DNA from 2 places in the Paenibacillus sp. y28 genome. Region 2 is predicted to be linked to the other one. Evidence: a T-box and tRNA genes for the amino acid it is inferred to sense, from the RefSeq annotation. Region 2 holds a T-box; the other holds one or more tRNA genes.
The links. The T-box of region 2 lies ahead of ileS (isoleucine--tRNA ligase). A T-box ahead of a tRNA ligase gene usually reads a tRNA of that ligase, here a tRNA-Ile.

Region 1: it encodes a tRNA-Ile, which carries the amino acid that the T-box ahead of ileS (isoleucine--tRNA ligase) is inferred to sense. The anticodon was not compared.

Annotation. Positions count from the first base shown of each region.
Region 1 covers NZ_JBBBNV010000057.1:699-8,186, forward strand. The annotation lists gene WBG83_RS21945 (superoxide dismutase family protein) at 175-729, opposite strand; gene WBG83_RS21950 (protease complex subunit PrcB family protein) at 955-1,797, shown strand; gene WBG83_RS21955 (hypothetical protein) at 2,330-2,695, shown strand; tRNA gene WBG83_RS21960 (tRNA-Ile) at 3,041-3,114, opposite strand; tRNA gene WBG83_RS21965 (tRNA-Met) at 3,125-3,201, opposite strand; gene WBG83_RS21970 (hypothetical protein) at 3,283-3,447, opposite strand; gene WBG83_RS21975 (phosphatidylglycerophosphatase A family protein) at 3,546-4,097, opposite strand; gene WBG83_RS21980 (2'-5' RNA ligase family protein) at 4,227-4,748, shown strand; gene WBG83_RS21985 (hypothetical protein) at 4,981-7,143, opposite strand.
Region 2 covers NZ_JBBBNV010000011.1:37,618-59,831, reverse strand. The annotation lists gene WBG83_RS11070 (motility associated factor glycosyltransferase family protein) at 1-688, opposite strand, end outside; gene WBG83_RS11065 (hypothetical protein) at 711-998, opposite strand; gene WBG83_RS11060 (hypothetical protein) at 988-1,251, opposite strand; gene WBG83_RS11055 (S-Ena type endospore appendage) at 1,248-1,721, opposite strand; gene WBG83_RS11050 (S-Ena type endospore appendage) at 2,020-2,361, shown strand; gene WBG83_RS11045 (GNAT family N-acetyltransferase) at 2,516-3,064, shown strand; gene WBG83_RS11040 (FUSC family protein) at 3,181-4,248, shown strand; gene WBG83_RS11035 (hypothetical protein) at 4,695-5,081, shown strand; gene WBG83_RS11030 (pentapeptide repeat-containing protein) at 5,101-5,706, shown strand; gene WBG83_RS11025 (hypothetical protein) at 6,155-7,081, shown strand; gene WBG83_RS11020 (ABC transporter ATP-binding protein) at 7,188-7,922, shown strand; gene WBG83_RS11015 (ABC transporter permease) at 7,924-8,670, shown strand; gene WBG83_RS11010 (sensor histidine kinase) at 8,783-10,261, shown strand; gene WBG83_RS11005 (response regulator transcription factor) at 10,261-10,947, shown strand; gene WBG83_RS11000 (MGDG synthase family glycosyltransferase) at 11,111-12,235, shown strand; gene WBG83_RS10995 (TetR/AcrR family transcriptional regulator) at 12,367-12,969, shown strand; partial or broken gene WBG83_RS10990 (type I methionyl aminopeptidase) at 13,002-13,181, shown strand; T-box leader at 13,630-13,886, shown strand; gene ileS (isoleucine--tRNA ligase) at 13,971-17,051, shown strand; gene WBG83_RS10980 (N-acetyltransferase) at 17,094-17,531, shown strand; gene WBG83_RS10975 (GNAT family N-acetyltransferase) at 17,671-18,126, shown strand; gene WBG83_RS10970 (hypothetical protein) at 18,177-18,488, opposite strand; gene WBG83_RS10965 (lactonase family protein) at 18,666-19,742, shown strand; gene WBG83_RS10960 (hypothetical protein) at 19,885-20,058, opposite strand; gene cyoE (heme o synthase) at 20,557-21,480, shown strand; gene WBG83_RS10950 (DUF1361 domain-containing protein) at 21,673-22,214, shown strand, end outside.

The sequences.
Region 1 (7,488 bases), on a different contig from region 2:
TGAATCAAACACCTCATCTCCCATATTGCCCCGATTCTTGGGTATATGCAGGCAATAAGCTTATGGGATATACCAGCTCGTACTAACACAGGGATTCGGGTGTCAGCGAGCAAAAAAGACAAACACCCTGCAGCCGATGGCAGTTCCTGCCACGGAGCGGGGTGTTTGTGCTGGTTACTTGATTATGCCGCAGGCGATACGCGCCCCGGAATTACCAGACGGATCGGTTTTATAATCGTCCACTTTCTCATGAATAATGAGGGAGGTTCCGCCCGGCTTCAGCAGCGAGTTCGGCGCTCCTGTTTCCAAAGTAACCTTTTTGGCGACCATGACAGCAGATGCCTTTCCATCCTGATTGACCTCCAGATTCGGCAAATCTCCGTTATGAAACCCTCTTGGATTCTCAAAGCCATGCTGCTTGCCATCCGGGTTGAAGTGGTCCCCGGCCGATTTAAATTCTGGTGGCTCGCACGTTCCGTTTTGATGAATATGGAAGCCATGCAAGCCCGGAGTTAAGCCGGAAACCTCCACTTCAATCTGAACACCCGCTTTCATTTGCCTAAGGGTAGCCGAACCAATCGCTTCCCCGTTTGTGTTCTTTATCTCCACCGTAACCGGCTGGACCGCCTCCGGCTCAACCAGCGCTGTTCCTTGTGTCGGCTCAGCACGGCAAGCTGTCAGAGCCAGCAGCGCAGCGGCTGGAATCAGCCATTTCTTCCATTCGATCAAAACAAACGTCCTCCCTTACTGTCATCCATTTTATATCCTACTAAGGAAGGTATGCCCCTTTATCATTTTTTTTATGTAAGGCACACATGAAAAAATGAGGATTTTTTTCTGCAGGTTGTTGAATTATAATAGAACCAGAATAACGACAGTCCGATAAAAGCTTGGACCGGGTCTGCTGCAACATTTTTATACGGAGCTGCGTTAGTAATGATGAGGTGAAACAAAATGAAAACATATCAAAAACAATGGCTGCGGAAGGGGGCTCTCTCCCTGCTGCTATTACTATCCTTCGGCAGCACTTCTCTGGCCTTCGATGATATTGCAGGTACGCCGCAGGAGGAGAGCATTCTCTCCTTGAAAGAGGCCGGAATTGTAAACGGCGTTGACGCCAACCACTTCGATCCGAAAGGCCCGGTTTCTTATGGCGAGGCTGTGCCTATGATTGTAAAAGGGCTTGATCTCAACATCGACAACATCCGGTTCATCAAGGCTCCGCAGGCGAGCGATTTTTTCGCAAACGTGGCCAATGATGCCTGGAATGCGGAAGCTTTTATTATTGCTTCTTTGAACGGGCTCCCTATTCCTTCCGATGTCCAGCCGCAGCAAACGATCTCTGCACAGGACTATGCCATGCTGCTGACCGCGGCACTGAGAGATAGCGCTGCAGCAGCCCAAGGAACCATTGCATTCGATACGACACAGGAAATGAATCGGGGTCTTGCCGCAGATTGGCTATATAAAGCGCGCCAGCTGGCTTCCATTTCGCTTTCTGTTGAAACGGAAAAGGTATCCGACGAGGTAAACAAGGTTACTCTTTCCTGGGGATCTCAGCCGAATTCAGGCTATGCCATCCAAATCACCCGTATTGAATTTAACAACGGCCAAGCACACATTTATTACACCTTATCCTATCCGGAACCGGACAAAATGTATGCACAGGTCATTACGTATCCCAAAGCAGTAACGTATATCGACAGTCAGTACAAGCCGGTCGCTGTTCCTGTCAAGCCTGCTGCTCCCGATCCGGCGGCCGAAGCAAATCCGCCCGCAGCAGTTCCTCACTCTTGAGGAGAACCGGAAGTCAGAAGCAAAGCCCTTCCTGCCGGAAGGGCTTTTTGCTATCAGCTTCATTTCTCGGGAAACAAGCCCTGTTGTTCTGCTATAACAAGGCTGCAAATAACAAGGCTGCAAATAAAAAAAGAAAGCCCTCGAAAGCGGACTTTCCTTGTTCAAGTAGAGAAGCTTATAGCTCCAGGAAGCTTTGAATAATTTGAAAGGGAAGAGCTCCAATCGCAATAATTCCGTACACGATTCCTTGTAAAATATTTTTGAGAGCTTTCATACCCCATCACTCCAATCCAAGTTTGTCAAAGTTGTGTCTATGTAGAGAGTATACTCCTAAACCGAAGCACTTTTATTAAAATAACATTAATTTTTGAGAAAAATTTTGCAGGGCAATGAGAAAAATCATATTTCGGCCAGAACAACCTATATTTTTCCATATAAATACATGCTAACATAAAATGCGCCTATGAATGAAAAGAAAGGAGATACTTCCATTTATTTGTGTTATCTATTTAAAAAAGGAGCTGATTCATTAATGAAAAAACGTTGGTTTACGACGCTCGCCGTAGCAGCTTCGGTATTTATGACGGCCCTGCCTGTCCATGCAACCGGTGAAGAAACGATTTTTGTCACCAATTCCGCACGTTCAGCAGCGAGCCAGCTGTATACCGGCAGCACAGCGGAAGTGTATATTGAAGGCTGGTCAACCAGCTCCGAGATTAACTGGTATATTCTTGATCAATACGGAACCACCGTCGACTACGGAACAGTCGGAACCCCGAATCGCAAGTATGAGCAATTTGCCAGATATTATCCCGGCTCTGGAAGCCTTCAGCTTGTCATGGAATGCACCGACAGCAGCTTCTGTGACGGGAGCGGGAACATTTGGGTCCACTGGTAAAACCATGAAATGAATACCGGATAGCCCCAGCGGATAACCTTCTGATTATCGAATCAGGAGGTTATCTGCTCGAATCTCGGTTACAATCTCAACCACGGTTGGTAAACAACAGGAAGACAACAGGAAAGAGCGAATCAACCGTAGAGTAAGTAAGTAAGAAGTAAGTAAGGTAGAATAGCCATGTGAAGAAGAATTAAAGAGGGGGAATAAGGCCAAATAACTGAATCAGCTAAACGAGCGTAAGGAGTCCGGCCTAAACTGAAACGGCAGCTTATGACCAATCGCAATAAATAAAAGGCCCTAAAAAACACAAAAAACCTTGCAAAATCAAGGTTTCTGCTAAAGTGGGCCCTGCAGGACTCGAACCTGCGACCAATCGGTTATGAGCCGACCGCTCTGACCAACTGAGCTAAGGGCCCGAACGAGAATTGGTTGCGGGGGCAGGATTTGAACCTGCGGCCTTCGGGTTATGAGCCCGACGAGCTACCGGGCTGCTCCACCCCGCGTCAGTTGTTAGTGTCCGTTCACAGCGACAAATATAACTATACACTAAACCGAAAGGTCCCGTCAAGAAAATTTTTCAAATCTTAAAGCACATACCGAACGCCGAACCGTCCCTTTTTAGACCGGAAGACTTCGACCTCTTGAGGGCATTCATAGCCGTATATCCACCAGTCCTCTTCCATCCGCTTCGCCAAACAGCCCGCCTGAAATTTGGAATCATACAATTTGACCCAGTACACCCACCTCATCCGGCTCTCCTCCTTTTTCCTTCTCTGTTCTACAGGATACCCCAATTTCCCGCAAAAAAATCCCTGAAAACGGGAAATTCCCGAATCCAGGGACGTGGTCATCCGGCCTGCTCCTTGGGCGAAAAGGATGTTGATTGTGCTGACTGCTGCTCTTCCAAATCACGCTGCCGGTGAGCAATCCGGCTTGATGCCGAAGCTGCGACACTGGCTACCAGGTCGTCAAGGAACGTATGCACGCCATTTCCGTTTTTGGTATCCAGCTTCTTAATGATTCCGATTTTGTGCTTATCCAAATGCCCAAAGGTCGTTACCGCAATACTTCCGTAGCCGAAGACGGAGCCGAGAGCTAAAGTCTCATCGCAGCCGAATAGCCCCTCATCACTCTCTACAATCGACTGGAGCGGCTCGGAAAGCAAGCCTTTCTCAGCCAATGTATCTAGCTCAATGCCCACAAGAAGGGCATGCAGAAGCTCCCTTTTGGCAAGAACCGCTTGTACACTGTCCAAGCAGGCCTCCATACTCAATTGCGGGTTATAAGGGGATTGCATTTCGTATACAATTTCGGCAATGTCCTCCAAGCTTACGCCCCGTTCGGCCAGCTTTTGCAGGACAGAGGATTTAATTTCATTGCTGTGTACTTGCCGCTTCATCTGGAGTCTCCCCTTTCAAAGATAAGCCAATTATATCATAATTTTCTGATAAAGTTGAACCTTCATTTGTTGGATTGCCGAAGCAAACGGTATAATAAGAAGGAGGAAACGAAAAGGAGTGACGTGAATATGAAATACGGAATTGCTGTGTTTCCCCCAAAATCCATTCAAGATACGGCGAACAGTCTGCGAAAACGATATGATCCGAATTACAGCCTGATTCCTCCCCATCTGACCGTTCGTGAAGCTGGGGAAACCGACGAGACGGGACTTCAGCACATCATTTCTCACCTGAACCAGCTGACTGCTGAGTTAGCCCCTTTTCCGATCACATTCAATCGGTTCTCCACCTTTTACCCGGTCAATCCGGTGATTTACATGGCGACAGCCGATCCCGAGCCGTTTCGCCGGCTGCACCGCAAGGTTTGCAGCGGACCGCTCGAAGTGGCGAATCCCCGGTACGAATTTCACCCCCATCTGACGATTGGGCAAAATCTGAATAATGACGAGCTGCATGATGTGCTCGCCAGCCTGAGAAACCGCCCTATCGATCTCACTTTTATAGCAGATCGGCTTCATTTGTTGTACCAGACGGACAATAGGGCCTGGACGACTCATCAAACCTTCCTGCTCCAAGGTACCCCGATTTAAAACGATGCCCGGTCAGAGGGGTATTCCCTCCACCGGGCATTTTGCGTCCCTTGGTGACCGACAGAAGCCGCGGCTGAACGGCATAAACGTCTTCTCAGGACAAATTATCGATTCTCCGCAAAACAGGCTCTTCGCGGCGCGCAGCTCCCAGCGCGCGCTGTTTCGCTGCATGACGGCGGTCGTTCGACCACACCACAGCCTTCGCTTCTATCGTCTCCCCGATACCGGAAGCTCAATCATTGTACATAAACCAATACAGATCCTTCGTGGCCAGCAGCTTCTTCTGTCCGGATTGGAATTCGTGGTACACGTTCAAGCGATATTTTTCCATATCTTCGACGTTAAATTTCAAATTCTCATCGGCCTTGATCAGCTTCATCTGATGGAAGCCCAGATCCAGCACCTTGCTCTCATCCTTGCCTGTTTCCAAATCGAGATAATGGGACATTTTGAATTTCCCTCGCGTATCCTCCATCTCCACGATCAGCTTCTGGTTGTCCATATTCGTTTCCATCAGCAGGTTATGGGTCAGTTCATATTCGAACTTCAATTCAACTTCACCTGTAACAAAATTAAGCTGGGTGCCGAAATTACTCATCGATATGGTGTAAGGGGCGATTTCGAGCTCCTTAAATGATGCTTTCGGTTCCTTCTGCTCCGCTGGAAGAACGAAGGAAGCGGCATTCACGTACCCGTCCGGGTCCTTCTCCGCCAGCTTGCCGTCCTTCACGGCATCTCCGATTAAGAGCTGCAGGCCCTCGGTGGCATACGATTTCGGCACGCTGCTCCATACATACAGCAACCCCGTTGCGCCCGGTCTAACTTTCTCAGACAGCTCGGTCACTTGTGCAGGGTATACCGTTCCGTCCGCCGCGCGGAAATGAGCAACAAGCTTGGCGATGTCGGTATGACGCTTCTCCAGGTTCTCTACCGCAAGCTGAGCGGCATAAATATCCGAGGATTTACCCGTAAATGTCATCACAGAGCGTACAGAATAGTCTGCCTGACGACCGATGGCCGTCAGCTTGCGTTTGGCCCCGTTCGGAATCAGCCCTACCTGCAGCAAATCCGAGTTATGGTAAAATTGCACCAAATCCACCTTCACAGGCTTATCTGTGCTGGAGGCCGCACTTCCGCTCAGCGTATCTACAGTTTCATTTTCCTGCAGCAACAGCTTTACCCGCTTAAACTGCGTCGTAAACGGAATTTTGCCAATCAGCTGCAATTGCAGTTCACTTCCCGGATTGAGTGAGATAACCTTGTCCGTATTCACAGCCACCGCTTCCACCTTGGTCGCATCGTCCAGTTCGAAATATCCCGTAAAATCCGGAATCGGCAAAGACTCCGTTCCCTGGTTCGCGATAATAACATTGGCCGTCAAAAGATCCTCATCCTCCCACGGAAGACGATGCAGACCGGTCATGCTGGCCGTATAAATTCCATGCTTATTGCTAAACTCATACACCGCGCCAAGGGACACATCATCCGCTTTTGCCTGTGGCAAATCATATTCAGCAACAGGCACAACCAGCGCCGTGCCGTCGGAAGCGCCCCCTTCGATCGTTTGTTTCACACTCAGCTTCCAGCCCTCAAGACCGGCCTCCTGCGGGATGATCGCAGTCAAAATGCCTTCCTTATCCTCAAGCGGCTGCAGCACCGTATCCTTGGTCAGGCCGGACACATTCATAGGGTACGACAGTCCGTCCGCCGTCTCTACCGTAAACTGCAGGTCAGGAAGCTTGATGCTGCGGCTTCCGGAATTCACCATCATAAAGGAAACCGTAGGCAGCGAGTTTATATCGTTCTTACTGACATTAACACGCTTGACATAGGTTGTAATCGGCACACCGGATAACAAAACACTCCGCTTGCTGTCTGACGGTGTCTGCAGACTATAGCTGTCCGGAACGGCGATTTCACCGACAACCCGTTCAAAATTCGGCGCGTCGAAATCCCACTTAATCACCTGGAATTTCAGGTCTGCGAGGGCCGTTGCTTTGCTAACCTTGGCATAAAAATGAAATTGCTGGGACGTGCCTGCCGCTACCTTGTTTTTATCCTTGTCCTGGGCCTGCAGCTGTACATCGATGACCGCTCCCGTCCCGCTGTTCAGCCGGATCCAATAATCAACAAACTGCATATCCCGATCCGAGCCGTTGACAAGCTCTGCTGTAAAGCTAACCGTGTTCAGCTCTTCGCCGGTAAGCAAATTCACTTCTTGAATATTCAGCTTACTCTGTGAAGTAAGAGCTATCGAACCGATAGGATTCGCTATGGATAATAGAATAGCTGGCGGGCTCCCCGCGTCATCGGCCCACACCGGGGTAACACTCGATGCCAATAATACGGCTGATAATGCTACACTGAACAATGATTTTCGACTTTTCTTTTTCACTACATTGCCCTCCTGTAATAAAAAACCATGGATATGAAAACGTTTACTTCTAGCTATAATCAAATATAGCCGATGAGTTTTCCTTTGTACACGTTATATTATAAAAACTATCTTAATTTTTGGTTGATTCTCCCTTCTTTCTCTATCCATAATATAGAACGTAATAAAAATCAAATAGTTGTACATCCGCCAAAAAAATATTATTCTATGTAGAGTCACTAGCGTTGCATAAAAAGTCGGCGGCATAGTTTTCGAATAATTCTGAACAAGGTTTTAGTTTTCATTACCAAAAAGTCGATTGCCCACCAGAAGGTAGCTCTCTGTCCATTTGGTAAATTTATGTAG
Region 2 (22,214 bases):
CAAAAGCGCCGCGCAGGCCGGATAGTTGAGGGCCACGGACAATGGCCTCCGCATTGTCGAGAATGTTGTATAAGCCAACCAGGGTGTCATGAATGGAATTTCCCACACTGGAGGTCATTAACTCCAAACGGCCTAGCAGCCACTGATGCAGGGCGAAATAGTGCTGCTTCAGGTTACGGTGAGCCAGCCAGGTGAAGTGCGCGCTCAGTCTTGTCGAACGCAGCAGGAAATCCCCGTTCATCATCGCATCGAACTGCTGCTTCATTTGCGGCATGGGGCCGACGATAAAATGAAAGAACGGATCCTTTAATAGAGGGCGAAGGTCCACATGGCACAGCATGGTGTAAAACAGCTCCGGGCTTTGCTCAAAAACAAACGTTTCCGTATACGGCTTTTTGCGTTTGGCATATTCAAGCAGCGGATAGCCGAAGCCGCAGCTGTAAATAAAGCTGACCCTCGTATCGCTGTAATTCAATGTTTGGGCCCAGCGTTCAGCTTCCTCCCGCGGATTTACAAGACTGTTGGTCTGAACCCGCTGCTTCCCGGTGTGTACAATCGCAACGGGCGATCCCTCTTGCGAGGACATCATCTCAATCGTGGTCGCGATGCGTCCGGCGGTATACGGCTCCAGCAAGTTTTTCAGATGTACGGGAAGGAGAACCAGATTCTCTTCCAGAATCGTGCACATGTCCATTGGCCCCCTTCGAGGTTCATTCTGGAGAACTCAGCAGCGGGATCAATTCCATTTCAATGACATCGGTGGCCCGGATGATATCCGACCCGTTCAATGCTTGCAGCACCTGCTCAAGCTTCTCGGCCAGCAGTGTGCAGAGGCTTTCGGACGGTCCCGATCCGTCTGGCTCAGCTTGCTCCAGATAGTCAAGCCATTCAAGACAAGCCTGCTGAAACCAGCCGATCCCTTCATGGTCATCCCCGGCACGCCAGGCATTGCATCCCTGCTGGAGCAGCATTTGAAATATTTCATCCTCAGGATTCATAGGCATCATAGTCTCCTTCCTTCAGGCGCTGCAGAATTAACGGCGATCCTTTCGATAGGAACCACTCCGTGTTGGCTACCGCACTCTGGCTCAGCCATGCTGCCGACTGGTCAAACTGCAGGACAGGCTCCTGCATTTGGGCCGTATCGCCAGGGTGAAACAGGACCTCCGGATTGGAAACAAGCCATACATACCAGGCTTCAATCAGTGATATCAATCGCTGCCGGGAGGGGAAGCTTTCCTGAGTGCTCATCTGCCGTTCCTCCTTTGCTGTACCGATTTTGCCAAGGCGGAGTGACGCCTTACCGGAAAATACCGCTGAATCTTAATCAGATAGGTGCCCTTGCAAATCCCGCCTTCACCGGTGCATTCAATGGTTAAGGAGCGGATGGAGGGTATGTCAAAGGTGACCTGCTGGCCCTGCTCAACGGTGCCGGTCACGACCCGCCCGTAATTCAATCCGATGGTAGCCGTCATTGTTCCTTTGGTATAATTGTGGATTCGTACCAGCCCGGAGGAATGGGCGTGAAACGATTTAAAATACGTTCTCGGCATGCCGTCGCATAATTGAAAAATCGATCCGCATACCTTCTCGCAGGACGCGCGTCTGCGTTTATAGCAGCGTTTTCTATAGGTATGCCGTTTTCCGGCGCTGCCGCAGTTCATTTTGACCACGGTCACTTGCTTGTTGGACTGCGTGATATTGGAGCTTGCGATGGCCATGACAGTAGCCTCCTGTATAATCGCCTGTTCTTATCCAAGTATATTGTGCGGAGGGGATGAACGCCCTAGACATTCGCTCATTCTGGCCGGAAATGGGTAGATGACTCTCCGGCAGCCGCCCAGTATTACGGAGGAGGGAGGCTAGTGCCCGTGCCGGAGGTCCGCCGCATAACAGAGATTTCGGGGGATAGCGATTTATGCTGCTGTACGGGCCGCCTAATTCGTAAATAGGCCATGGACCACGTACTTTTACAGAATGGACCGATATAATAAACAAGAACGGGTAAGGAGGGAGAACATGGATTCCGAGTCGGCATTGATGCCGGGCTGCTTGCAATATGAATCCTCCAACCACTGTTTGCAATGTGAGTGGTTTGTTAATGATGAGGAAACGATTGTATTGTATACGACCAATGAAGTCATCCGGGCATCGGGAACCATTTCCTCTAACCCGGGTTCAACGAGAAAAATTGAGATTCAATTTTTATATGGGGGCGTAGTCGTAGAATCCTTATTTTTGCTTGCAGGCCAGACCACGGCCTTTACGATATCCGGTATGGACCAAATCCGGGTTATCGGTGTACAGGGAGCCAGCGCTATGGGGAAGTTATCTTTAATCCCCTGGTTTATGAGCTCATGAGCCATGGAGTTGCGTGCGGGGGACTGGGAACCGGCTCCGGCTCGTGGTAAACTGGGTTTTATCAGGGCGCGCCGGCGTGGCTTCTGAGTGTACATTTCAGCTGAATCTGAAGCAAAATCAAGGCGGTGCTTCTAAATGATGGGGAGGCTGTACGATGTATGTATTCCAGCATGGAGAGCTGGCTGTTCGTCACGTGAAGCAGGAGGATGAAGGCTATCTCCACAAATGGATGAACGATCCTCAGATTCTGGAGTTTTATGAAGGAAGAGACAGGCCCCACGATATGGCATTAATCCGGGAGCATTTTTACACGGAGGATGAAACGATTCGCTGTATGATTGAGCTGAACCGGGCGCCTATCGGCTATATGCAATTTTATGAGGTGAACCGGCTTACGCTGGCGTCCTACGGGTATTGCGCCGACGGTAAACGCAGCTTCGGGCTGGATCAGTTTATCGGAGAGGCTTCCTGCTGGAACCGGGGCATCGGCCAAGCCGTAATCCGGGCCATGGTGGCGGAGCTGGTGACGAATAAGCAGGCTGAACGCATTATGATGGACCCCCAGGCGTGGAATCTTCGGGCAATCGCCTGCTATGAGCGCTGCGGCTTTAAGAAGGTCAAGCTGCTGGAGGCCCATGAGCGGCATGAAGGAGAGTGGAGAGATTGCTGGCTGATGGAATATAAGCCGGAGCGATGTACATAAGCGTATATATCAGGCCATTCTCATGAAGTATGCGGGAATGGTTTTCTTTTGCATCCGGCTCTCCGGGCGTGTAAGATAGGGACATATTACATCTTAGAGAAAAAGGAGGGGGCGTTGTGGTTTTTGGAGCCCGCGTGTGGAAAACCGGCATAGCGGTTACATTAGCGTTATACATCAGCACTTTGTTAAGCTTCACCCCTCCCGTGATTGCGGCGGTCGCCGCGATTTTTGCCATGCAGCCTTCGATTTACCGGTCCTGGCGCTACTTTCTGGACCAGCTGAAGACGAACATCCTGGGGGCGGTGCTGGCACTTCTGGCCGGCAGCTATTTGTCGAACAATCTGATTGCAATCGGAATGGTATGTATTATTGTCATTATCCTTTGCCTGCGTATGGGGATGGAAGAAACGATAGGTCTTACCTTAGTGACTGTCGTAGCGGTTATGGAGGCCTCGGGGCATTGGACATTTGCAGTCAACCGGTTTTTGCTCTGCTTAATCGGTATCGGGTGTGCGTTTCTGATCAATATTTTGTTCTTTCCCCCGAAGCCGAAGGATCAATTCGAGGCTCAAATCCAGACGGTATTCAATAAAATTTCCTTGCTCCTCCGCACGGTAATCTCGGATGAGATGAAGGAAACTGTATTTCGCGCCGAAAAAGACGCGCTGTTCATTGCACTGCAAGGCTTGGCGGATAAATACAAGCTGATGGAAGAAGAGGTCAAGAAGCTGAAGCGGGCCGCGTTCGGCCGCAAGCGCCAGTTAGTCATCTACAAGCAAATGCTGCGGACATTGTACAAAGGCTATGAAGTGCTGGATGCGGTTGAGGAGCATTTTTTCCAGGCCGCCCGCACGGCTGAAACAAACGTCTTTTTTGACCATCACTTAGAAAAGCTGATCAAGTTCCATGAGCACGCCTTGCTGAAGTTTGAGGACAAGCTGAAGGCCGACAGCCCCATGAGTCAGGAAATGGAAGCGGAGAATGAACGGTTTATGGTTGAGCTTATAGGGCGCTATCAGGAGCGGCCCGCGGGCGCGCTGCGGCTGTCGGTTGTGGCTGCAGCTATTTATGATTACGGCTATCAGGTGGCTCGCTTGGACAGAATCGTGGATCATGACCAAAGCGGCGACCCGGAGGACAAGGATGCCGGGGAAGCGATTTTGAAGAAGCTCGGATTCAAATAAGCTGCGGACAACCATCAAGATTGGAGAAATCAGCAGCAAGCCTTCGAACCCGTTGTAAACCGGAGCGAAGGCTTGCTGCTTTTCGCTGCATGCTTTGATCGGGGGAGGCGGGCTTCACCCGCGATTCGGTCGATCTGCCTTGAATAAATATCACTGAAGGCTCATTGTATCATCGAATAAAATGGATTAATATGGGTGAAGGCGGGGCTTGCCGAGGGAGCTTGACAATGAATAAAATCTGGTTACGTATCGTCTGGATCATTCCCAATGCAGCCATGTATATCAAGTCCATTGGTTGATGGCGCTTTATTGTGATTCATTACGAGGAGCTGCAGGCTGTACGTAGACTGGCGATTTGGCAGCTTATGACGGCAGCGCTAATTGTTGTAGCTGTATATGGCAGCGGCTGTAATACCGATGGATGAAGGAAGGGAAGATTTGAGAACTTGTCTGAACAATACGCTCGCCGCAGCCGCAGAAAAATTGTAGCGGCTTTGACTTTGCTTAATGCGCTAGTGGTGTCCGTCTTGTACTTTATGGCGCCGGAAGGCCTGATGAAATTTATACTTGTCTTCGTCGTATTTTATTGGCTAAGCTATGGCATGTTTTTCGCCGTCGTGAGAAGGCAAATCCGTCATTCCGGCACACGCCGGAAGGCCGGCTTTTTCGACCTGTATACGATGCTGACCATTGTATGCTGCTCTGCAGGCTGTACGATGGCCTTGTATTTGTTTGTGACGACGCTGGAAATATTTTTTCTGGGCGGCTTGTCCTTATTCGCAGGACTTATTGCAAGCGCGATGCAGATTCGGATGAAATATGTAACGAAGTAAGCGCAGGAAGGAGTGCCATATGCTTCACTATCAGGACGAGCTGTTTCAGGATAACCATTTCAACCATCACAATTTCCGGGATCGGGAGCTGATTCGCTGCACGTTTGAACGCTGCAGCTTCATTGACGCATCGCTGGAGGAGGTGACCACCCTGGCTTGCCGGTTTGTGGCGTGCAATTTCGAGGGAGCCGCTCTCAGCGGGTCGATCCACACGGAATCGGCCTTCGTAAACTGCTCCTTTCAAAACGCCAAATTGTTCGCAGCCAAATTCAGTGAATGCAAAATGACAGGATCGGATTTCACCAAGGCGAACCTGAGCGGCGTGACGCTGGCCGGGGGCGACTGGTCTTACACCAACCTGCGGCATGTGCATTTTGCCAAGCAGGATCTGCGCGGAGTCCGGCTTGTTGAGGCCGACCTGATGGGGGCGAATCTGGAAAAAGCGGATCTGCGCCAAGCTGATTTATCCCGTGCCCAGCTGGCCCAGGCTGCGTTGAAGGGGGCGGATTTGCGAGGGGCCGCCATGGAGGGCGTCGATTTTTCCGTTGTCAATGTCAAAGGTGCGAAGATGGATCACCGGCAGGCCATCCTGTTTTTGCAGGCATATGGAGCCAAGGTGGAGTAGTACGGGGACCCAGGCCGCGGGATTCCTGATCCATGTCGCAGATCGCGCTGTAGCGGGCGGGCAGTTTATACAGATTTCCGAGGATTTACTTCAGCTTTATCGGCAATCGATATGCATCGGCGCGTGAAGCAGTAGAGCGGGTGCTCCAGATTGGCCGTTAAAGCACAAGGAAACAGGCTTCAACGGACTTGAGCCCGGAGCCTTGGCTGTAAAAACAGATATATGAAGAAGAACCTCCGTTTCCTGGCGTGCCGGGAAATCGGAGGTTCTTTTGCCTGAATCAGCCCGGTCAAGTCCGTTTGCAACTGAGGGCGGCTTTGGCAATACATTTGTAGAAAAATAAACGTGCATGACACTTTTAATAAAGTTTTAATAAATGGTTTATGGGGGATTCATTTTTGAAGGCTATGATGACGTTGTAACATCAATTCGCCTACAGGAGGAACCTATGAAGAAAAAGTGGGTTATGTTGGGAAGTGTCGTTGGGATAAGCAGTGTAGTCATGGCCGCGACCGGCTTCAGCGCGCTGGCCAGCACATCGGGCTATGAAGCGTACAAATCGGCATTGAAGCAGACAAAGGCCGTCCAAAACGTAACCGTTCAAGCGGGTGCATCGCTGCAGGATAACGGCCTGGAGCTGGTGCGTGCAAGCGGAAATGTCCGGATTGCGGCGGACAACCAAGCGGCAAGCGGGACGGCCGAGATATCGGCAAACGGCGCCTCGCAGTCCGTCAGCTTCTTCAAGCAGGCGGATCAAACTGTGGTCAAGCCCGGCGCAGAGGAGACTTATTACGTGAAGCAATGGGACAAGGCGAAGCAGGGGATGAATAGCGCCCATAAGGATGATCCCGAGGTTTCCGCCCAAGTGGAGACGGTTATTGATGCGCTTCTTGGGAATTTGAAGGATTATGTGGCTGTGGAGGACAACGCGGACGGAACCAAACAAATTTCGCTTCAGCTTGACAATACCCAGCTCCCGGCCGTCGTTAATGCCATTGCCCCCATCGCCATCAAGCACGCGACGAGGGAGCGTCCGATGAAGCAGCAGGGCAGCGGCGCAGAGGAGCTTCCTTTCCAGAAAAACTGGATTCAGGCCGCTGCGCCGGAGCTGACCCAGGATATCAAAATCGAGAACGTCCATTTGAAGGCTACTGTGAATGCCGCGAATTATATCGAGCATCAGGAGGCCGAGGTTACAGTCTCCGGTAAGGATGACAGCGGGGAAGCCCATCAGCTGACGCTGCATGTGGCGGCTGACTTGTCTGAATTTAACAGCACGACGCCGGAAACGATCGATTTGACGGGGAAAAACGTGCAAGAAATTAAAAAAGAGCGCCGCGGGCTCCGTCATACCGCTGAAGCGGGAGCGGAATAAGCAAGGTCTGCTTTTTAACGAGATCATCATTCATAGCTATGCCGCCGGACGGGCCTGTGCCGCGCAGGCTTGTCCGGCGGTGTACTAGATCAAGGGGGAAATGCTCTTGCAGCCAATTCTGGAAACGCATCGTTTGACCAAGACGTATGCCAATCAGCGCGGAATCAGGGACGTGAATCTCCAACTGCATGAAGGCGATATTTATGGGCTGCTCGGCCCGAACGGAGCCGGCAAGACAACGCTGCTGAAGCTGATTACCGGTCTCGTCCGGCCGGACCAAGGAACGGTGGTCTTGTTTCAAGGCGCATACGGCAATCCTTCGGAGCAAGGGCTCCATCACGTCGGCTGCATGATTGAAGCTGCAGACTTTTATGATTTTGTGACCGGTCAGCAGTACTTGGAGCTGGTTGCCCGTTATCATTCGAGCACAGGTCCGGGCGACATTGAAGCTGCTCTGGACGAAGTGGGCTTGAACCATGCGAAGAAGGACAAAATCCGGGGGTACTCGACCGGGATGAAGCAGAAGCTGGCGCTGGCAGCGGCCATCTTGCCGAAGCCCAGGCTGGTCATATTGGATGAACCGACCAATGGCCTCGACGTTGAAGGGATCGTCATGTTCCGGAAGCTCATCACCCGGCTATCCCGGGAGAGAAGCACCACATTTCTCATTTCAAGCCACATGATCCATGAGCTGGAGCAGCTTTGCAACCGGGTCGGCCTGATGACGGACGGGCGGCTCCGCCAGGAAGGGCATGTCTCTGAGCTATTGCAGAATCAATCCCTGGAGCAATACTACATCAGCCAACTGGAGCTGCTTAAGGAAAGGAAGGCGGGTGCATAGCATGAAGGCAGGATTTATCAATGAACTGATGTTGTTGTATTACAGGAAAAAAATAGTGGCATTCGGCGTAATCTCGATCTTGCTGCCGGTTGCAATGAGTCTGGTTCTTACGTCTGTTCAGCCGCTTCTGGGCCTGATTGGCATGACTCAGGGCTTTCCCGTACAGATGCTGACGTTGTATACTGGCATTTGGCTGCCTTTATTTATTATGCTGGTCACAGCCGATTTGTTTCCGGCGGAAATTGCCGGACGGACCTTGAAGCTGGCGCTGCTGCGCCCCAGTTCCCGTCTTCAGGTATTTGCGTCCAAAGCGGCTGCACTCGGAGCGGTCACGGGCGCGCTGCTCGTCCTGCTGGGCCTTGTAACGTTCCTCTGCACCTGGCTGGCAGGAGCTTCCGGGAGCTTGCCGGACGGGCTGAATATGATAGGGGCATACGCGGCGGCTCTGGTGTCTATGCTTGCGTTATCCGCTCTGTTTATTGCTGTGGGGCAATTTTTTAAAAGCGCCGGCGGTTTTATGATCTCCGCCCTGATTTTATACGGCGCCGCCAAGCTGGCTCCTTTTTGGGCCCCGGCGTTTGCCGCTTTCTCGCCGACCGCCTACACCTCATGGCATGAGCTGTGGCTGAGCCCGATCGTAGGAGCCGGGAAGCTGTGGACATCCGGCTTGTTTCTGATTTCCAGCACCCTGTTGTTTTTGGCCGTCGGTTACTATAAATTTGATCGTATAAGCGGCAAGCTCAACTAGAGCGGGTTTGCAAATGACTCCTTTCATAAGTTCATAAGTTCAAGTTCATAAGTTCATAAGTTCATAAGTTCATAAGTTCATAAGCAAATTGAACATAAACGGGGAATTAGAGATGTCCATTCGTCTGAGGCTGTTAATTTCTTATGCGGCCATGCTGCTTATTCCGCTGGTGATGCTGATCATAACAGCCATCCTCCTGGTGATCTTGTTCCGGGGTGATTTTCAGAGCATACAAGAGCAGTACGGCCCGGACAAAGCAGCATTCGAGAATCATGGCGTCATGCGTATGACCAAGGAGCTGTGGCGGACGGCGAATAAAAATCCGTCCTTGCTTGAGGACGCGGATTATTTGTCCGATATCGCCCGGGAGTTCGAGACGAACAAATCGGGGCTGCTCGTACGCAAGGAAGACCGTTTTACGTATATTTCACCCGCTTGGGCGGAAAAGAGCGATTTCTTAGCCCTGCTGCCTGCTTTTCACAGTCCCGGACATATGGAGAAAAAGGAGGATGTCCGCTATAATAACCAAATATTGGATGTAACTCAATACGATTATGTGGATGCCGCTAATCAGCGCAGCAGCATCTCCATCGTGACTGTCGTGAACCCGTTTGCCAGGTTTGCGCAGAAATTTTTCCCGGCGTTGTTTAATACTGCGGTCATTATATTAATCTTAACCCATACGTTGTTGACGTATTTTGTTTCTAGAAGTATCATTAGGCCTCTACAGAAATTGAAAAATGCCATGAAGCGGATGCAGGCGGGCGATCTGGAGTATCCCGTGCAAATCACAAGCAGGGATGAGATTGGACAGCTGGGCCTGGCCTTTGAGCAGATGCGCCGGCAGCTGCAGGAGTCGATTCAGACCCAACTGCAGTATGAAGAAAACCGGAAAGAGCTCATTTCCAATATTTCGCACGATTTGCGGACACCGCTGACCGCGATCCGGGGCTATATTGCCGGACTCGGCGACGGGATAGCGGATACGCCGGAGAAGCGGCGGAAATATATCGATATTATTTCATCCAAAGCTGACGAGATGGATCGTTTAATCGATGAATTGTTTCTATATTCCAAGCTGGATCTGAAGCAGCTCCCCTTCAATTTTGAAGCGGTAGGCTTCCGTGAATTTTTGTCGGGGTGGGCGGGTGACCTCGAATTTGAACTGGGCAAACAAAGCATCCATTTTGACATGGAAATGACACTGGATGATGAGATCACGGTGATGATCGATCGGGATAAAATCCGGCGCGTATTTTCGAACATTGTGGACAACTGCTTAAAATATATGAATAAACCGGAGAAGCAAGTCCGGCTGAAGGTGTTCCGTAACGGGGAGCGGGTAGTCATTGAAATTTATGATAACGGCATGGGCATCGACGAAGAAGCGCTGCCGCACATATTTGACCGGTTCTATCGCGCCGACCCGTCCAGAAACAGCCATACCGGAGGCAGCGGCCTCGGCCTCGCCATATCCAAGCAAATGGTCGAGGGCCATGGGGGCTCGATTCAGGCCCGGAGTGTGAAAGGGGAGGGCACGTGGATTACAATGCGCTTCCCCCTCAGAACGGACAAAGAGGGAGACAAGTGATGAAGCGAATCCTCATCGTAGAAGACGAGCGGCTGATCGCGGAGCTGGAGCGGGATTATTTGGAAGTCAGCGGGTATGAGGTGGATATGGCGTCAGACGGCGAGGAAGGCTTGCGCTTGGGGCTCAGCGGGGCGTATGATTTGATTTTGCTGGACCTGATGCTCCCCATCCTGAGCGGCTTCGAGGTTTGCAAGCAAATCCGGGAAGCGCATGATATTCCGATCCTGATGGTCACTGCCAAAAAAGAAGATATTGACGTCATTCGCGGCCTTGGGCTCGGAGCGGATGATTATATTACGAAGCCGTTCAAGCCGGGAGAGCTTGTCGCCCGGGTCAAGGCGCATCTGGCCAGATATGAGCGGCTGATTGGGCAAAAAGAGACGAGGGATATCATCCAGATACGCGGCTTGCGCATTGATTTTGCGTCCAGGCGTGTGTTTCTGCATGATCAGGAAATTGTACTGACGACCAAGGAGTTTGATTTGCTCTACTTCCTGGCAACCAATCCGAATCGGGTGTTCAGCAAGGATCATCTGTTCGAGAAAATCTGGGGCCTCGATTCGAACGGGGACACACAGACGGTAACGGTTCATATCCGGAAGCTGAGAGAGAAAATCGAGATAGATTCGTCCAAATATGAATATATTGAAACGATTTGGGGCGCCGGGTACCGCTTCCGAATCTGATTCTGTCTTTTTCGGAGCGAAGCAGCCGTCACAGCATGTGATAAACTCGGGCCTAGCTGCAACCGGCCTTATGCTTCATTCGTTCAACTAATATAACTTCTGTAGTTCCAATCATCGGGACGGCGTGTTATGCTAGCATCGATAATAGGAGGAGCGCGTGAACATGAATGTAACTCCACGTATATTACTTTTAACCGCTGGCTTTGGTAATGGACACGTGCAGGCCTCACGGGCTATACAGGAACAATTCCAGAAGCAGGGCGTGCAACAGGTGATAACGCTGGATTTGATGAAAGAGTCACATCCATTATTGAATACCATTATGATATCTTTATATAACAAAAGCACGCAAATCTCCCGGATGGGGATCGACTATTACGGGTGGACATATTATTTAACCCGCGAGTCGGAGTATGATGCGCTCATTAACCGTACGATGAATCAGCTGGGTCGGAAGAAATTAGTCCAAATCATCGAGCAGGAGCGGCCGGATGCGGTAGTCAGCACGTTTCCGTTCGGGTCTGCACCTGAGATTTGCCGATCCATGGGCATACATAATGTGACGGTGCTGACCGATTATGCGCTTCATTCGCGGTGGATTCACCCCAAGGTCGACAAATATTATGTGGCTACGGAGGAATTGCGGCAGCAGCTGGCGGACAAGGGCTTCAGCCGGGAGCAGATTACGGTCAGCGGCATTCCGATCCGCCAGCAGTTCTGCGATATGGAGGCCGCTCCCTTCCCCGAGCATGCTTCGGGCCGGACGATTTTGGTTATGGCGGGAGACGCCGGCATTTCTGCTTATATGGGGGACATGATTAGCGCTCTGCTGACGGTAGGAGAGGCGGAGCATGTAACCGTTATTTGCGGCCGCAACGATCGGCTGAAGCAGCGGCTTGCCGCCCAGTTTCCTTCTCATCCGCGGCTTTCCGTCATCGGCTATGTGAACAACATTCATGAGTTTATGGCGAGCGCGGCCTGCATCGTTACCAAGGCGGGGGGCTTAACCTTAACCGAGGCGATTTCGATGCGCCTACCGATTTTTATATTCAAGCCGTACGCCGGTCAGGAACGGGAAAATGCCGTATATTTATCCGAACGAGGCGCTGCATTTATTTCGAACCATGTGGAGGAGCTTGCAGCACAAATTGAGTGGCTGTTGGGCAGCAAAGCACGTTATGAAGAGACGAAGAAGTGTATGGCGGCGTTCAAAACGCGAAGAGCCGCGGCAGCCATTGTAGATGATATTATCCAAACGATTGCGCAGCCTGTCTCGCTGACCGTATGAGCTGCAGCTGGAAGAAGGCAGAGCCGAGTGCACCGCTGCACGCGGCTCTGTTTGTGTTATATCAGGCTTGCATCGGATAATGATTTCATTTATGATTGACATTACAGTAGGTCAAAAAAAGGAGTGTCATTATGTCCCCCCGTACCAAGGAGCAAAACGAGGAGATACGACTTCAGCGTGTCCGGGAAATTATGAAGGCTGCGGTTGATGTGTATTTGGAGCAGGGCATTACGATGGAAATGCGGGACATTGCCGCGAAGGCCGGCCTGGGCTATGGAACTGTGTACCATTATTACAAGAACAAGCTTATGCTGCTGGAGGATTTGCTATGGCTGGCATTTGAAGAGGCGAGGCTCTTGACAAATAAGGCCATTGCTGCTGACGGGGACTCCCGGCAGCGGCTGCGACGGTATACCTCTATGCTGCTGGGGCATTGGTTTTATGACCGTTCAACGTACATTTTGTATAAAATGATTTGGGAAAATTTCCACCAGGTGCCGGGCGGCCGGTTTCAAATGCTGTATGATCGGTTCCAAACCGATTTGCACGAGCCGCTTGTGCGTGTAGTCCAGGAAGCGCTTGGAGGCATGGAGCCTGAGAGTAAGGCCAACCTGCTGCTCGGCTCGATGATTGGCTGCGCCGGTTTATGGATTCATCACGGCCATGACGAGCCGGATACGGACCAGATGGCTGCTTCATTGTTGGCGGGCGTGCTGGGAAAGGAGCTGCTGTAGGATGATTATTTTGAAATCCAAGGATGAGATAAAAGGAGGGAATGGTGTTTACGATAGAGCCGATGCTGAATTGCGGCTCACCTCAGATGTTTATCGAAGCGGACGGCTGGACAGCAAGAACTATCGATGGCAGGCTGTCGGCGCAATATGAGCATACAGTGGCGATTACAGAAGACGGGCCGCTCCTCCTTACGGATCAATTCCTTTATTAAGGATTAGGAGGAACGAGATTAGCCTGTCTGAACAATCCGGCTGCCCGTTGAATCCGGCTGCCGCTTCTTAAGCTGGGCAAGGCTGTGCGACTACAATAGCGGCGCCAGCAAGGCACAGTGCTCCCGTCTGCAGGCCGGATAAGCCGCGCCCGAGAAACACAACATCCATGGCGGCCACCTCAAGCAGCAGCAGGTTATGAATCAGACTGCGCTTGTAAGCGCGCAGCTGCTTTTGCGTCCTGAAAGCAAGGCGCCCCGCGCATGTGGTCGACCGACCGCGCGGGGCGGATAGAATGGAAGCCGGGACGTGGCTGGGGGGGGGGGACCGCTCGCCGAATCAGTGAATATGGCTGCTTCGATTTCAGGATCTGGCCCTGAAGCCGGTGATCATGACGGAGTTGACATTTTACAACAGTTGGTGTAAAAATAAGATCATTCACATGATGACTCAAATTCACAGACGAGAACGAGTACGCTATTATCCTTGTTCCCCAGAGAGTTGGCCCTGTGCTGAAAGCCAATGAACGAGACATAGCCGAACATCCTCTCCGAGAAGGAAAGCTGAAGCTGATTAGTAAGCTGCCCCGGGCTCCCGCCGTTACAAGGGACACGTATGATTCGTACGTAGCAGAGGTGTCGTCGGTCCGGTTCAACGGGGCTTGACGGAACAAGGGTGGCAGCGCGAGATAAGATCTCGTCCCTTAGGGGACGGGATTTTTTTGTTTTTCAGAGGTCCGCTAAAAAAGAAGACCTAAAGCAACATTTGATGATGAGGAGAGTTATGACAGGATGAGAAAAATTGATGTCAAAGAAAAAGCGAGAGTCCGCGAGCTGCGGGTGCTGGAGCAGTGGAAGCAGCAGGATACGTTCCGCAAATCCATCGAGCACCGGAAAGGGAGACCGAATTTCGTCTTTTATGAAGGGCCGCCGACAGCAAATGGCAAGCCGCATATCGGGCATATGCTGGGCCGGGTCATTAAAGATTTTATCGGCCGCTACAAAACGATGTCCGGCTACCATGTTGTGCGCAAAGCCGGGTGGGACACCCACGGGCTTCCGGTAGAGCTCGGCGTAGAGAAACAGCTTGGCATTTCGGGCAAGCAGGAAATCGAGAATTACGGTGTAGCGCGGTTCGTGGAGAAGTGCAAGGACAGCGTGTTTGAATACGAGAAGCAGTGGCGCGAGCTGACTGAGGCCATCGCGTACTGGACGGACATGGACCATCCATACGTCACGCTGACCAACGATTATATCGAGAGCGTCTGGCACATTTTATCGGAGATTCATAAGAAAGAGCTGCTCTACAAGGGCCACCGCGTCAGCCCGTACTGTCCGGACTGTCAGACGACGCTCAGCTCGCATGAGGTCGCGCAGGGCTATGAGGATGTTAAGGATTTGAGCGCCACGGTCAAATTCAGAAGCAAGGCCGGCGGCGAGATTTTCCTGGCCTGGACGACGACTCCATGGACGCTGCCCGCGAACGTGGCGCTGGCGCTGAATAAAGACCTGGATTACGTCAAGGTGAAAAAGCAGGGCGAAGTCTATATTGTAGCCAGCAATTTGGCGGAAAAGGTCATGAAAGAGGATTACGAGATTTTATCCTCCCACAAAGGCTCCGAATTCGTCGGTACGGCTTATGAGCCTCCGTTTGGGTATATTAGCGCGGGCAAGGGGCATCTGGTTGTGGATGCCGACTATGTCAGTGACACAAGCGGTACGGGGATTGTTCATATCGCTCCGGCACACGGGGAAGACGATTACCGGACGACCCGCCAGCACGGCATTGATTTCGTCAATGTGGTGAAGGCGGATGGCACTTATGCAGACGAGATTACTGAATTTGCCGGGCGTTTTGTCAAGGACTGTGATGTGGATATCGTCAAGGCGCTCTCCGAACGCGGCCTGCTGTTCTCCAAAGAGCGCTATGAGCACAGCTACCCGTTCTGCTGGCGCTGTAAATCCCCGCTGCTGTACTACGCGATGGAAAGCTGGTTTATCCGCACGACGGCTGTGAAGGAGCAGCTTATCGCAAACAACAGCCAGATCCAGTGGTATCCGTCGCATATCAGGGAAGGCCGTTTCGGCAAGTTCCTGGAAGACCTCGTCGATTGGAATATTAGCCGGAACCGGTATTGGGGGACGCCGCTGAACGTATGGGTTTGCCAGGACTGCGGGACGGAGCATGCGCCGGGCAGCATCCAGGAGCTGAAGGAGAGATCCGTGCAGCCGCTTGGCGATGATCTTGATTTGCATAAGCCGTATGTGGATGATATTAAACTGCGCTGTTCGTGCGGCGGTACGATGGAACGGACCTCCGAGGTGATCGACGTGTGGTTCGACAGCGGTTCGATGCCGTTTGCCCAGTATCATTATCCGTTCGGGGATAAGCAGCTGTTCCAGGAGCAGTACCCGGCCGATATGATTTGCGAAGGAATTGACCAGACCCGCGGCTGGTTCTTCAGCCTGCTGGCGGTATCCACCTTGTATAACGGCAAGGCCCCGTACAAGGCCGTCATTTCGACCGGTCACGTGCTGGATGAGAACGGGCAAAAAATGTCCAAGAGCAAAGGGAACGTCATCGACCCTTGGGAAATTATTGAAGAGTTCGGCACCGACGCTTTCCGGTGGGCCTTATTGTCCGACAGCGCGCCATGGAACAGCAAACGGTTCTCGAAGCAAATTGTCGCGGAGGCCAAATCGAAGGTTATCGATACGATTAACAATACTCATGCGTTCTATGCTCTCTACGCAACGATCGACCGCTATCAGCCGGAGGATTACACGGAGCAGGCGCTTGCAAACGAGCTGGACCGCTGGGTCATCTCCAGACTGAACAGCACGCTGCAGCAGGTGGTAAAGGGACTTGATGCGAACGATTTCCTGAACCCGGCGAAACAAATCGAAGCGTTTGTCGATGAGCTGAGCAACTGGTACATCCGCCGCTCGCGCGACCGGTTCTGGGGAAGCGAGATGAACGGGGACAAAATCGCCGCCTATCAGGTGCTGCGCCGCGTCCTGATGACTCTCGCCCGGATCATTGCCCCTTACGCGCCGCTGATTGCGGAGGATATGTACGGCAATTTGGGCGGACAAGGAAGCGTTCATTTGGCGGATTATCCGCAGGTTGACGAAGCCGCCATTGACCAGGCTCTGGAGAGCGACATGGAGACGGCAAGGCAAATTGTCGAGCTGGCGCGAAGTGTACGGAACGAGACGGGCATCAAGACCCGCCAGCCGTTGTCCGAGCTTATTGTGTCGCTGGATCGTGATTTTAACCTGAGCCGGTTCAGCGAAATTATCCGGGACGAAATCAATGTGAAGCACCTTCGCGTCGAGCAGAGCGACAGCGGGTTCGTCGATTTTACATTGAAATTGAACCTGAAGGCGGCAGGCAAAAAGTACGGCAAGCTCGTCGGACCGGTTCAACAGCAGCTCAAGCAGCTTGACGCGGCAGGAGCCAAGCAGGCGGTGGAACAGGCATATATCGATATGACGGTGGACGGTGAGACGCTGCATATTACGCTGGACGAGCTGCTGGTGGAGAAGGTGGCGAAGGAAGGCTTTGCTTCCGCGTCCGGCTACCAAATGACAGTGGCTCTGAATACAGCCATCACGGAGGAGCTGGAGCAGGAAGGCCATGTGCGCGAGGTTATCCGCGCTATCCAAGACTACCGCAAGAAGCTGGATTTGCCGATTGAAAAGAGAGTAAATCTTGTCGTCGATGCGGATGCGAAGCTGAAGCAGGCGCTGGAGCGGTTCGATTGGCTCTTACAGGAAAATGTCCTGCTGTCGGGTATTCGCTTTGCCCAGGAAGCGGAGATGGAATCCGTTCCGATGGGGGACGGCACGGTTCGCTTGCGTATCGAATAAGCATAAGGCATCCATTAAAATAAACAAACCGTGGAGGAAGCTATGGCTCACATTAGAGAAGCGGCGGCAAGCGATATGGATCTCATGATCGGGATTTGGCTTCGTGGCTCAATTCAGGCCCACAGCTTCATCGACCGGGAGTATTGGATGTCCAAGGCCGATGCCATGAAGAACACCTATTTGCCGATGGCTGTAACCTATGTTTTGGATGAAGGGGAAGGCCCGGTAGGCTTTATTTCCATGGTGGATCATTATTTGGCTGCGCTGTTTATCGACCCGGTGCATTGCCGGAAAGGATACGGCCGGAGGCTGCTGGATGATGTGAAGCGGCGGAAGGATCGGATCGAACTAAAGGTGTACCGGGAAAATGAAGGGGCGCTTGGCTTCTATCTCAAAAACGGGTTTACGATCCGGGAAGAACTGGTGGATGAGCAGACGTCCGCTGCAGAATATGTTATGGTCTGGACCAGGGCACAGTAACAGCGGATTGTGCTGTCCGAGTCAAGAGGACAGTCCCCGGCTTGTATACCAGAAAAAAGCGTGAAGAGCATACCGCTCTTCACGCTTTTCTAACGCGATGCTTGATCTGGGGTGAAAAAGGGGGATAATCTTGAGCAGCTTGAACATCAGGGAGATTAAGCCGCAGGAAGCACCGATGGCGTTACTGCTGCTGGCTGACCCGGAAGAGCATGTCATTGCATCGTATCTTCCCCGCAGCCGATGCTTTGTACTAGAGCATGAAGGGCGAGTAGCAGGCGTGTATGTTTTATTGCCGACGAGGCCATACACGAGCGAAATCGTCAATATTGCCGTAGCCGAGCATCTGCAGGGGAACGGCTTCGGAAAAGCTATGCTTGCTCATGCGATTCAGCAGGCCCGCGCAATAGGCTCTCATACCATTGAAATCGGGACAGGCAATTCAAGCATCGGCCAGCTGTACCTGTATCAGAAATGCGGATTTCGTATTACCGGTGTCGAGCTTGATTTTTTTACCAGACATTATCAGAATCCCATTTATGAGAACGGCATACTGTGCAGGGATATGCTTCGCTTGCAGCAGCACATTGCGCCATAAGATACAAAGAAGAAACGGCCGAGGCAAGGGATTGCTGCAGTCTTTAAAGCCTAATCGTACTTGTCTTCTTCAATCCGCAGCTGATTGTCCAGAATAAGCTCCGCTTCCGTCTCGAAATTCAAATGCAGCGGCGCGGGCAGCTGCTCGACGATGGTTTGAATCTCAGGCAGCTCCAGCAGTTCATCCAGTGTTTGCGGCTTATGCTCCAGCGCTGAGAGCCACTCCCGAAGCTCATCGATAAAAGCATAAAACGAAGACTGGAATTCATCCGCCGTCGGCTCGGCATCATCATGATCCGCCCCCGACATGGCGTTCCAGTTTCTTAGCATCGTATCCATTGCCTGCTGAATCGTTGTATTCACAGGGATTCCTCCTAATGAAGCATGGTGCATATCAATGGTATTGCTTTTATTATAGCAGGATTGTAAAGGTCTGCGTTCTTGGGGATGCTGCAGGGCAGGGACGAAACATTTGCCAACCGGAAGCAGATTTGCGATAATTGCGCATAGAACATCAATGGAAACAGGAGGTGCTTGGTCATGGAGCAACAAATTCTAGCATTCATCGGCTCCTATGCCGATTCAAAGGAACCGGGTCTTTACTCCTGCAAATACGATAGCGCGTCAGGCCGGCTGACGCTGCTGGATCAAGCCCGCGGCTTGCAAAATCCGACATTCGTAGCCGTAAATCGTCAAGGCTTGAAGCTCTACGCGCTGACAGAAGGGTTGAATGCGGATAACGAACGCTGCGGGGCTGCCGCTGCCTATCATATTGATCCAGCTACCGGGAAGCTGTCCTTGCTGAATCAGGAGCATACGGTGCCGGCGCCGACGTGTCATATTGTGCTTGATCAGACGAACCGATATGTGATGGTATCCAGCTACCACGGCGGTATGATTGGCTTGTCCCCGCTGGAGGAGGACGGGCGGCTGGGAGCGGCTTCGGATATTCAGCGCCACAACGGGGCAAGCGTTCTTCCTGTACAGGATCGGCCGCGCGCTCATTCCGTGTTTGTCGACCGCGCAAACCGGTATGCAGGCGCCTGTGATCTGGGGCTGGACCGGATTATCATGTATCAACTCGATTTGGCCAACCGCCGCTTCATTCCCCATGGGGAGGTTCAGGTAACGCCGGGTTCGGGCCCGCGCCATTTTGCGTTTCACCCGTCTTACCGGTACGGCTACGTCATTAATGAGCTGAATTCGACCGTGACCGCTTTCTCATACGATGAGGAGCAGGGCGTGCTGCGCGAGATCCAGACCATCTCCACCTTGCCGGACGATTACCAGGGCGAAAATGCCTGCGCCGACATACATGTATCTCCTGACGGCAAATTTCTTTACGGCTCAAACCGGGGGCATGACAGCATGGTAGTTTACGCCATCGATCAATCCAGCGGCCAGCTTGCTGTCGTGGAATACGCTTCCACACTTGGCGGACACCCGCGCAATTTCGCAGTTTCTCCCGACGGACGCTTCGTGCTGGTGGCGAACCGGGACGGCAACAACGTGGTTTCATTTGCCAGAGATGCCGAAACAGGGAAGCTGACGCCGACCGGTGATGTGCTGTCGATTTCAAAGCCGGTTTGCGTCAAATTTGCGGTGCTGGAATCTTAGGCTTTTGAAAGCTTTCTCTACGGAAGCTCTGCCATCAAATAGGACGGGCAGGCTGCGGAGGAGCTATGCTGCTTAACAAAAAAGCTGCTGGAGCCATAACGGAAATGGTGCTCTCAGCAGCTTCTTTTGAAAATAGAGCGGTCTACTCCAGCCGGTAATCGTCGACCTTCTCGCCATCTTCCCAGATTTCTACGAACAGGGCGTCACAATTATCGAAATCTTCGGGCTTGAAGGCCAGCGCTTTTTCCTCATCTGTTCCTACGTACACATTATCCATTCCAGCTTCGTTAAATGAAAGAATGACATATATTTTCACGTGATTCAGTCTCCTATCTGGTTGGTTTCATTCGCCAAGGCCCATGGCGTGAAGGCTTCCGCTGCGCCGGATCGTTCTCGCTTGCCAAGCAGAGCCGTTATCCGGTATGTAACCCGTGCTTAATGTAAGTATGCCAAGGTTTACCGCTTTATTCAAGCGGATATCCGTCAGTTGCAGCGTGATATGAACACAAGCTGTGCATCAAGTCGCTTTTGAAGCAGGCTGCCGGTAGCCCGGTAATGCTGCCGGTTTAAAATAAAATCATGAATTCTCCAATGATTGGGCAACCTGTTGGAGTATATTCCGAACGACGGGAAGAACCGGAGCCGGGCAATGCGGAGTATCGGGAAGGAAGCCCTGCGAGCCTGAAGCTTAACCAAATGTTCACAGAATCATGACAGATTTGTGTTTGTTCTGACGGGAGGGTGGATTTGTACATGGGATATGATAGCATATAGTTAAATCAGTTGAAGACAGGGAGGACGAACACCCGTGAGTATGGCAAAAAAAAATTCGCTGGAAGCGGCGCCGATTTTCTCCGGTCGGCAAATGCAAAAAATTGTATTTGAAACCATTAAAATAGGAATTATAAAATCCAATCTGATTGCTATGTTTGCCGGACTGAGCATGGCGCTTTTGATCAATAACATTCCCATGCTGGATAAAATCGGTGAAATCACACTGGCGATTATCGGCTCTGCGTTTGTCATCGGGGCGGCTGGAACCTTCAATAACCTGTATGACCGGGATATCGACTTTATCATGGAGCGAACCAAAAACCGGCCGACAGTAACCGGCCAAATGAGTTCCCGGCTTGCGCTGTCCCTCGGGAGCGGGATGTCGCTGCTCGGTGTTGTTCTGCTTTATATGGCATCGCCGCTGTCAGCGTTGTTCGGCTTCTTGGGACTCTTCTTGTACGTCGTGCCTTATACGATTTGGACTAAACGCCGTACCATTTATAATACGGAGGTCGGCAGCTTCTCCGGCGCCGTTCCGCCGCTGATTGGCTGGTCCGCCGTGTCCTCGGATTTGCTTGAGCCGGGCGCGATTGCACTCTTTGTGGTGATGCTGCTGTGGCAGATGCCGCATTTTTACGCGATTGCCATTCGCAGGCATGATGAATATAAAGCGGCCAACGTGCCGATGCTGCCGGTTGTAAAAGGATTTCAAAGAACGTACATTCAAACCAATGTGTACCTTGCAGCGCTGGTGCTGGCCAGCTTCCTGTTCTGGTCGTTAAGCCCGATTATAGTTGCCGTTGCGTTCATTTTAAGTGCCGGGTGGCTCATCATGAGTATTATGGGCTACAAGAAAATGACCTCGGAGAAATGGGCCAAAATGATGTTCATTTATTCGTTGAATCATTTGACCCTGCTGCTGGCTGTTGTTATCGGCTATTCTCTAATTAGACCGTTGTTTTAACTTTTAAGCATGACATGCCGGACCACAGCTATGTGGTCTTTTTTTTGCAGCTATGCTTGCAGGGAAGCTTATTTATTGTGCAACCCGGACCAAGGGAGTTACGTCTACAGTATGAGAAGCTGTAAACCAGACTTTCGCGTGGTTATGTTGGATACAAAATACGATCATCGTTAAAAAAACAAGGAGAAGCTGATGAAGGCACTTCATGAGAAAAAGGTGTATCTCGTTTCAGGCGCTCTGACCTTGCTCACCTGCGCTCTTTATGTCGGGCTGAGAAACAAAACCCATTACGATTTCTTAGTGTGGAACTTGTTTCTGGCCTGGATTCCAATGGCTGCAGCCGGGCTGATCGCCCCTGTACAGAGCTGGCTGAAGGGGAAGCTGAGGCTGCTGCTGCTTGCATCTCTCGGGGGCATATGGCTGCTGTTTTACCCCAATTCCCCCTACATCGTTACGGATCTCGTTCACTTGACGCTGTTAAAAACACGATATAGCGCTGACGGGCAGCTTATCTTTTATTACTGGTATGATTTTATCGTGATTATGTTGTTTGCATGGACGGGCCTGCTGCTCGGCTTCTTCTCCACTTATCGCCTTCAGGAATGGATCGGCGGCATGTATGGCCGCTTCGTTTCGTGGTGCTTTGTGCTTGCCGTGTCTTTGCTGGCCGGCTATGGCATTTTGCTGGGCAGAAAATACAGGCTGAACAGCTGGGAGGTGTTTACCGACAGGCA